DNA from 3 places in the Pseudoalteromonas nigrifaciens genome. Region 3 is predicted to be linked to each of the others. Evidence: predicted binding sites of a transcription regulator. Region 3 holds the regulator's gene; each other region holds the start of a gene.
What was found. The regulator FliA, encoded in region 3, starts transcription of late flagellar genes. The targets are predictions, from matches to a motif close to CTAAAGNTNNNNNNNNNNNNGCCGATA.
Positions count from the first base shown of each region.

Region 1 (3,283 bases), 390 kb from region 3:
AAAAACAGCTGCAGCGGTTACAGTAGCTAAACGTTGATAGCTTGGGAAAGTAGTTTTTTTAGCTAAATCAATGAGTTTTGTAGTAAAAAAAGCGGCAAATATGACTATTAAAACTGAAAGAGAAACCAAAAGGGGATCGTAAACCCCGTTTATAATTAAACTAGGATCTTGGTCAGTAATAAAGAAAGCTGATAACATGGCGGCTCTAAATAGGCATTTTAATCGTGTAGTTTAATAGAATTAATTAATTAATAAACCGTTAATTTTATGATTGCTTATTAAGCTATAAATAAACAACACGGCATTAACTAACCATTAGACGAAAAGTAGCCCCTAGCTAGTATAGTGTGAGAGATTAATTTGTTTGCCTACCAACTAAAAAAAAGTACCCGACGAAAGACCGTTGCTATTAAAGTGCATAATCAAAATGTGACGGTATATGCCCCCCATCACGTACAAAAAAAAGTGCTCGATAACTGGTTATTAGAAAAAAAATCATGGGTTGAGGCGCAGCTGCAAAAACAGCTTACTTTGGTTGATACAAAACAGTATCCACTTAAGGACAAAAAGATCTGGGTTTTTTCAGAAGCAATTAATTTAACGTTTCAGCAAGGCAATACCTCTACAGTGGAGCGCCAACAAGATGGCCTGCTTATTACCGTTTCTGCTCGTGTTAAGCATCAGCAGCAAAAGTACCAATTACTTTTAGAGGCGTATTTAAAAGAGCAGTTAACCGCATACATTGAAATGCGACTTAATGACTTTTGCACGCTGATGCAAGAAGCGCTGCCTAACGATTTAAATATTGCAGTTTATAAACGCAAATGGGGAAGTTGTAATAGTAAAAGGGCGTTAACATTTAACTTATTATTGATTGGTGCACCACATAGCATTATTGATTATGTAATAGTGCATGAGCTGGCGCATTTACGACATTTAAATCATAGCAAAGCATTTTGGCAGCGCGTAGCACAATTTTGTCCCGACTATAAAGCAAGTACGTTATGGCTAAAACAATATGGTATGAGTTTACAATGGGTATTTTAATGTTTTACTAAGAAAAAACACGGAGATTACTAACAAGGAATGTAGTAACTATATAAGTAGAAAAGTGGTGGAGGGAGCTGGATTCGAACCAGCGAAGGCTGAGCCGTCAGATTTACAGTCTGATCCCTTTGGCCGCTCGGGAACCCCTCCACACTAATTTTGTTACATTTGGCCCCACTTAACTTAGCGGTAAGAAAAGTGGTGGAGGGAGCTGGATTCGAACCAGCGAAGGCTGAGCCGTCAGATTTACAGTCTGATCCCTTTGGCCGCTCGGGAACCCCTCCAATGCAACGGCGCTGATAATAGCAAACATCGTATTTAAGTAAAGAAAAAAGCTAAAGAAAAATGAAATAAAGCCGATAAATAGGTATTACTTACTTCAATCGGCTAAAGTCTATGCAAATCGGTGATTTGTTAATCACAGAGAGTCAGCTCAACACTCGACTTAATAAAAGTGTGCATGAAAAGCGCCGAGGAGAGTTTGCGCTTTTACTCGCTATGCTATCTCATGATGCACTCGATTTTAGCCAATTCCATTTACCAAAAACAGAAATTGAAGATTCAACTGTTGGCGAAGATACCCTTCGCAAACAAATAGGAGCAGGTCCAAAGCAACTTTTAGCGCCAGATAAGTTTGATATCTTGATAGGGCAGTTTAACGCCTCACTATTAATGCAAGCAGGGGAACGCGCTGGAATGAGCGATATTAAATTAAATCACTGTTTAAACCCTGAACCATTGTTTATAAGAGATGATGTAAGCCATATTCCGCTTCAGGTGCGTGATAATTGTGAATTAGCAGTGCGCAGGCGTATAAATAACACACAAACGCAACTATCTAACCCGCAACTCGATGCTGCTGCCTTTTACGAAAGCCTAAATAATGATGCGCTTCACCACCCATTGCATTTAGTAAGCGCTTAATTATAAAGCGTACGCTGTAACTGCTTTGATATTGCAATAACCAATCATATTAATAGAACTTGGCAAACGATTGCGCCATCACTCTAACTATTAAGTTACTTGTCTGTAATATAAAGCCGCTAACTCTCTACACTTAAGCGCATTTTAGCGATACTTTATTTTATTAATGGATTAATAATTGATTTAATATAAAAAAAGCATCCAAAAATTAAATGCAATTGCTATAATAGGCTCAAATGGTATGACATTAAATGCCGTTATCATTAAACCAAGGTAATTAGGAACGTAATGAAGAAAATATTCACGCTAAATCACGAGAAAATCAAATATCCTCGTATGGTTGACGCCGCAAAGCATGAAGTGAAAAAATATTTGAAAAGAGAGCGTAACAAAACTCTACCACTCGATGCTGATTACTGGGCGTTTGATTGTAAGTTTGGTAATACCGCTGAAGATGCACAAGTAGTGCACGTTGCAGAGCTTAGTAATCATATAAGCGAAATAGAAAAGCAAAGCTTAACTTCTTTTTATGTAGAAATATTAGCGCGCCCAGCTCAACGTCAACAACCAGATTTGGATGACGACGAATAAGACGCTTATAAAGTAATTTGCGTAATTTTTAAAATGGGCCTAGTGGCCCATTTTTTGTTTGTACGTTTATACAAACGCGATTTAAACCTTGAGCATTCAAGTACAAGCAGCTTATAAGCAGTGCTTACTTTCAGTATTACCCTGAAAATTATGGCCGTGATTTTCTAAAACAATTAACAACAACTCTGTATCGCCATTTTTATATTTGGTTGTAAGTTTGATTAAAAACCCAACTTTAATACATTTGCATAACATAAGACTGTATTATACTGTGTTAGTTGATAATTATAGAAAACAGTAGTATTTATGCCATTAAATTATGCCGATAGCGATTTAAAACTTAGCCTTAAAACCTCAAAAGTTCTCATTGTTGATGATCAGTTACTTAGCATAATTGTACTGAAAAAAATATTATCAAAGCACTTTATTGTTAACACCGCCAACAGCGGTGAAGAAGCAGTTGAAATATGTAAATCTAATACTCCCGATATCGTACTGCTGGATATTTCAATGGATGGCATATGCGGTATAGAAACCTGTTTAAAACTTAAAACGACGACACAAACCCAAGACATTCCCGTTATATTTGTTACCTCCTTTGAAAAGCAAGAAGAGGACTGCTGGGAAGCGGGTGCGGTAGACTTTATTCAAAAACCGATTAACCCAGAAACCTTATACAGAAGAGTAAGAGCGCACTTAACTATTAAGCTGCAACATGACT
Region 1 is NZ_CP011036.1:1,288,984-1,292,266, forward strand. Features, by position in the region: gene PNIG_RS06255 (MHYT domain-containing protein) at 1-198, opposite strand, end outside; gene PNIG_RS06260 (M48 family metallopeptidase) at 361-1,047, shown strand; tRNA gene PNIG_RS06265 (tRNA-Tyr) at 1,113-1,197, opposite strand; tRNA gene PNIG_RS06270 (tRNA-Tyr) at 1,247-1,331, opposite strand; gene PNIG_RS06275 (VC2046/SO_2500 family protein) at 1,444-1,971, shown strand; gene PNIG_RS06280 (DUF6172 family protein) at 2,260-2,562, shown strand; gene PNIG_RS06285 (GGDEF domain-containing response regulator) at 2,869-3,283, shown strand, end outside.
Region 1: the regulator FliA is predicted to act here: its motif matches at 1,383-1,409, upstream of PNIG_RS06275 (VC2046/SO_2500 family protein).

Region 2 (3,283 bases), 630 kb from region 3:
GTTGCTGGAGTTGCCAGTAGGCCGATATGTTTAGATTGTGTAAGTTGCGCAGCAGGTTTTATCGCCGGTACCACCCCCACTATAGGAATAGTAGTAATTTGGCGCACTGCCCCAAGCGCAGAAGTAGAGGCGGTGTTACATGCAATGACAATTAAATCTACATTAAGCGCTTGCTGGTTAATAAAGTGAATGAGTGCGCATAAGCGATTAATAATCGTTTGCTGTGACTGAGCGCCGTATGGCAATAGTGCATTATCCATAAAATAGCTGTATTGCGCATCTGGAATACTTTGCTGAATATGTTCAAGTACCGTAGTACCACCAATACCTGAATCAAAAACCATTATGTGCGCTGACAAACTACTGTCCTTATTCTAAGTTAAGAACGGCAGTTTGCCATGTGATTTTTATAAAAGAAAGTAGTTTAGTGGTACAACTATTGTTGATTGGCTAGCTCGTCCGTTGCTGCATTTAATTGATTAAGGTTTTCGAACATAGCTTTGGTGTAATCTACCAATTTATCTATTTCTGCTTGATCTTGATTTAACCACTGCACAATACCCGATAACTGGTTTTGTATGCCCAGCTCTGTGGCTTTATTAAACACAGCTTTTAAGTCGTCGTTAAACGGCGCTAATTTATCAGCTACTGCTTTTTCAGGAACTGGCTTGTACTCTTCGTAACCTTTAACTGTAGCGACTGTTTTGGTTTGTCGTAAATCCATTGAAAAAGCCACCAGCTGTTCGTTGCCTAAGCTTAGTGCTTGCGCCTCTTCAAATGCTTTATCTAAGTCACCACTGAAAAAGGTGCTACTTACACTTTGTAAGTCAGCCATTAGCTCATTAATCGCCTTTTGTTCATTCTCATTTAAATCGCCATTAACCGACATAGAAAATGACAACTCACGAGACTGCGACGACTCACTTACAAAAGATCCACTATTCCCATTTTGCTGATAACGACTGGCTGATTGTGACTCATAAGCATCAGCAAAACTAATACTCACTTCGTCTCCTTCGGCGGTAGTAAATTTATATTCTGCTTTGTTACTTAAACTTGCATACTGAGCTTGGCTAACAGAGACACTGGCAGGTTTAGGATTAAATAAATCGTCTTCAAATTTGTCCAGGCCATTAAATATGCCTTCTTTACATTTATTAATACCCTGTGCGATATCGTCGTTAAACACGCCATTGCCTTTTAATTCATCAACCGCGTCATCAATCCCTATTTGCACACCTTTTCGAGCATCACCTAACATACCTTTGAGTTTTTCATCGTCGGCACCATTGGCTTTTGCTTTACGTACTGCACTGGTAACGAAGTCTAAAACGTTTTTAACGATTTCATCAAAATCAAAAAGCGGTTTATCTTTTTTCGGCTCGCTTATCGGTAAGCCAAGAGCTTGAGCCATTTTGTCACCGAGCACTTTGGCAGCAAGTTCTTTACCGCGCTGCTGATAGTTATCTTGAGGCGACTGTATTGTAGGTTGCTGTAAAGCCCCTTTATTACCGTATTTATTAATATTGTGGTTTGGAACAAAGCCAAAGTTACCGATTTTCATGATCCGACTCCTATCTATGCTTGCCTTACTTATCGGCACTGTAAGTTATTTCTGTAGCTAGATGCTCAAAAAAAAACCAATATATATTTCATCAAAACTAGACAAATACATCTCGCTCCCTACAATAGCGCCGATAAACAGCTCTCAAAGATAAGGTTATAGCGTTAATGGCAGTTATTAAAATAGACACCACACAGTACGATGCGCAGTTAAGCGAAAAAGAACAGCGTATTGCTGCCCAATTTCAACGTTTTGGTGTGGATAAACTTGAGGTATTTAGCTCAGAGCCGATTAACTACCGCCAACGCGCTGAGTTTAGAGTATGGCACGATGGTGACGATCTGTTTCATATAATGTTTGATCAACAAACTAAAGACAAAATTCGCGTTGATAGCTTTGACCCTGCCGCTCCTTTGGTAGGTGAAGTGATGCAAGTAATGATTGATAATTTAAAGTCGTGTGAAATTTTGCGTCGTAAACTATTTCAGATTGATTACTTATCTACGCTAAGCGGTGAGATTTTAGTGAGTCTGTTATATCACAAGCCACTTGATGAGCATTGGCTGAGTGAAATTAACGCGCTTAAAGAAAAGTTAAGCAATAAGTATAAAATTGACTTTATTGGCCGTGCCCGCAAACAAAAAGAAATGCTTGGTGATGACTACGTTACCGAACGCTTAAACGTGAATGGCCAAGAACTAATATATCAGCAGGTAGAAAACAGCTTTACCCAGCCAAATGCCAAAGTAAATATTAAAATGCTAGAGTGGGCGCAAGACTTATGTAAGCCACTTAAAAATGATTTACTTGAACTTTATTGTGGCAACGGTAACTTTTCTATTGCGTTAGCGGGTTCGTTTAATAAAGTGCTGGCAACCGAAATATCAAAGTCGTCGGTACACTCAGCGCAGTACAATATAGCGCAAAACAAAGTTGCCAATTTAGATATTATTCGCATGTCGAGCGAAGAGTTTACTCAAGCCATGAATGGCGAGCGTAGTTTTTCTCGCTTAGAAGGTATAGATTTAAACAGCTACAATTGTCAAACCATTTTAGTTGATCCGCCACGTGCCGGTATGGATACTCTAACGTGTGACTTAGTAGCAAATTACGAAAGTATTATTTATATTTCGTGTAACCCAGAGACACTAGAGCGCGACCTTGATCACTTAACCCGCACCCATGAAGTTAAACGCTTTGCGATTTTTGATCAATTCCCTTATACGCACCATATTGAGTCGGGTGTATTTTTACAAAAAAAGAATATTTAAAATTACCAGCTAAAAATTACCCATAAAAAAAGCTCCTTAGGAGCTTTTTTTATGGGATTAACTTTACTTGCTTGCCAAGTAGTTAATTAATTTAGTGATATCTGCTGGTTCGCTAATACCCGATTCGCGGCCTAGAAGTAGTTTGTACTTACCATTTACGATAAAAGTAGGTACGCCACGCAATGCACCTTTCTCTTTAAAGTAGTCTTGGTCGCGCTTCATTTTTGAGCTTAATGTACGTACCGAAAAGCTTTTAAATAACTTATCGAACTTATCGCCATCAACGCCTTGGGCTACAAACACATCTTTTACGTCGGCTAGCTCATTAAAATTTGCGCGCTTGGTATGAATGTGGCTAAAGATAGCCGCAATAATTTTATCTTTTTGTGGTAACACTTCAGCCGTTGCTAACGCTTGGCTAATCATTTGTTGATGCTCGGTATCGCGT
Region 2 is NZ_CP011036.1:278,430-281,712, reverse strand. Features, by position in the region: gene murI (glutamate racemase) at 1-359, opposite strand, end outside; gene PNIG_RS01330 (DUF5610 domain-containing protein) at 437-1,564, opposite strand; gene trmA (tRNA (uridine(54)-C5)-methyltransferase TrmA) at 1,732-2,835, shown strand; gene PNIG_RS01320 (thiol:disulfide interchange protein DsbA/DsbL) at 2,899-3,283, opposite strand, start outside.
Region 2: the regulator FliA is predicted to act here: its motif matches at 1,595-1,621, upstream of PNIG_RS01330 (DUF5610 domain-containing protein).

Region 3 (3,283 bases):
TTTTAATCGTAGCAAACATTTCGTTAATAGTATCAAGTGCTTGAAGTATAACATCCATTAACTCAGAGTTAACTGTTCGCACTTTTTGACGCAGTAAGTCAAACACGTTTTCTGCGCCATGACAGGCATCTACCAGCTCTGACATCGCTAAAAAGCCCGCGCCACCTTTAACAGTGTGAAAGCCTCTAAAAATAGCGTTCAATAATTCAGTATCTTCTGGGTTATTTTCCAGTTCAACTAATTGTTCAGATAAAAGCTCAAGGATTTCTCCAGCTTCAACTAAAAAATCTTGTAATATATCTTCATCGACTTCAAAGCTCATGCAGTTACTCTCCTATTAGAAGCCCAAACTTGATAAAAGATCATCAACTTCGTCTTGATCAGATACAACATCATCACGCGATTCTTTATCAATAATAGGGCCTTCTGGGCCTGCTAATGCTTGTGCGGCAATCGAGTTTTCTGTTTTTTGTTGCTCTTGGTTATCGTTTTCATCTTGTGCTGCAAACGCAGTTAACAGATGAATTAAACTTTCTTCAACTTCGCGTACCAGCTCAATAACACGGCGAATTACTTGTCCGGTTAAATCCTGATAATCTTGAGCCATTAACACATTAGTCATTAATACTTGCAACTCATCGGTTTTAAGATGCGAGCTGTTCATAAATTTATCAATGCTATGACACAATGTTTTAAATTCACCAAGTTCAAGATCGCGGCTCATTAACCGATCCCAGGTTGGCTTGATATGCGAAATATCATCAGCTAATTGCTGGGCTAAAGGCAGGCTCGCTTCAACCGCATCCATGGTTTTGTTGGCGGCGTTTTCTGTCATTTCTATGACATAGTTAAGTCGCTTTTTAGCATCCGGAATGGCATCAGTGGTTAAATCTGTTATGCGGGTGTCAAGCTCAAAACCCTTTAAAGACTCGTGCAACTGGCGCGTTAATTTACCTACTTCTGCAAACAAATATGATTGTTCTTGAGAGGCAGTTTCTAAAATTAACTGATCAGCTTTATGTTGCTCACCGTTTTCTAAAAAAGTGACCAGCTGACGTGCTTGCTCTAAAGTAATCTGAGGCGCAGCAGGTGCTGACATAAGCCTCTCCCCTTATTAACCTAAGCGTTCGAACACTTTTTCTAATTTAGTTTTTAATGTACCCGCAGTAAATGGCTTAACAATATAACCATTAACACCTGCTTGGGCTGCTGCAATAATTTGCTCTTTTTTAGCTTCTGCAGTAACCATTAAAACCGGAAGATGCTTTAATTTGTCATCTGCGCGTATTGCTCTTAACAAGTCAATACCTTGCATGCCCGGCATATTCCAATCTGTTACTACAAAGTCAAATGATTGATTTTGCAACATAGGTAAAGCAGTTGAGCCATCATCTGCTTCTAAAACATTGGTAAACCCTAAATCACGCAATAGGTTTTTAATAATACGTCTCATCGTTGAAAAGTCATCAACAACAAGAATTTTTATGTTTTTATCCAAAACATCCTCCAGTGAGGCCTAAACCTGTATTTACTTACTTCTAATTTATCCAGTCATTGATTTTTGCTTTTAGCTTAATCATCGCCTGACCATGTATCTGACTTACACGCGACTCACTTACATCGAGTATCTGTCCAATTTCTTTTAAATTCATTTCATCGTTATAGTACAACGAAAGCACCATTGCATCTCGCTCTGGTAGGGATTTAATTGCACTTAATAAAGATTCATTAAACCTTTCATTTTTAACATTATTAAAGGGTTTGTCTAGTGCTAAATCGTGCCCAACAGGTGTTATAACATCCTCATCAATACCTAAATCTTCTATTCCCAAGATTTTACTGGAATTAACATCGGTTAAAATATGATGATATTGCTCTAGTGTAATTTCAAGCTTTTGGGCAACTTCACTGTCTGTAGGTTCACGATTCAGGCTGCTTTCTAATGCTGAAATAGCTTCTATAACCTGGCGGCTTTTACGATGTACTGAGCGAGGAGCCCAGTCTCCACGGCGCATTTCATCAAGCATAGCGCCCCGAATACGAATACCCGCAAAGGTTTCAAAACTAGCGCCTTTAGTGGCATCAAAGTTTTTTGACGCCTCTATTAATCCTATCATTCCTGATTGAATTAAATCATCGAGTTGTACACTAGGGGGTAAACGAGCAATTAAATGACATGCTACTTTTTTTACTAATGAAGCATGCTTTTCAACAATCATATTTAAATTTTGTGTTGATTCATATCCCATAGCTCTATTCACCAATGTAGTCATAGTTAGCCGTTAACGAGTTTCTCAATGAAAAATTCTAAATGACCCGAAGGCTGGTTCGGTATTGGCCACTTTGTTATTCTTGTTGCTAATGTTTTAAAGGCAAGTGCAGCTGGAGAACTAGGAAACAGTTCAACAATTACTTTTTGACGACGTGTTGCTTTACGCATATTTTCATCATAAGGAACGGTTGCAACCAGCTCCATTGATATATCTAAAAATCGGTCTGTAACCTTTGATAGCTTTGCAAATAACTCTTGCCCTTCGCGTAATGAACGCACCATGTTGGCAACAATTTTAAATTTATACACGCCATGTTCGCGGCTTAATACTTTGATCAGTGCATAGGCATCGGTTATTGAAGTAGGCTCGTCACATACCACAACCAAAACATCTTGTGCAGCGCGAGAAAAACTCAGCACCATATCCGATATACCGGCAGCGGTATCAACAACTAATATATCAAAATCAGTATTGAGTTCGCTAAAAGCACGAATAAGCCCAGCATGTTCTGCAGGCGACAACTCAACCATACTTTGTGAACCCGAAGTCGCTGGTACTATTTTTATCCCAGCGGGGCCTTCTACTAGTATTTCATCAAGCTCACATTCGCCAGATAACACATGCGATAAATTACGCTCAACACGTAGTCCAAGCATTACATCACAATTGGCTAAACCCAAATCGGCATCAAGCACTAACACTCTATTGCCTTGCTGACCTAAAGCGATCGCAGTATTTAACGATACATTTGTTTTTCCAACGCCACCTTTACCGCCAGTGACGGCGATAACCTTAACGCCGTTATTATTATTTTTGCTCATTTTACGCAGGCCGCTTGCTTGATCTAATACTGTGTTAATCATACATCTCTACTGTGCTCGACGCCACTGATTGGTGTCGTGAATGTTGTACTTTTGTTCTCTTTAAATATAATTGCTCAGCTTTTTTCACTAGTTTTTCTGCATTTGCAACTCGAATATCTTCAGGTACTCGTTGACCATTAGTAAGAT
Region 3 is NZ_CP011036.1:903,910-907,192, reverse strand. Features, by position in the region: gene PNIG_RS04280 (chemotaxis protein CheA) at 1-322, opposite strand, end outside; gene PNIG_RS04275 (protein phosphatase CheZ) at 338-1,099, opposite strand; gene cheY (chemotaxis response regulator CheY) at 1,115-1,498, opposite strand; gene PNIG_RS04265 (RNA polymerase sigma factor FliA) at 1,539-2,249, opposite strand; gene PNIG_RS04260 (MinD/ParA family ATP-binding protein) at 2,276-3,136, opposite strand; gene flhF (flagellar biosynthesis GTPase FlhF) at 3,129-3,283, opposite strand, start outside.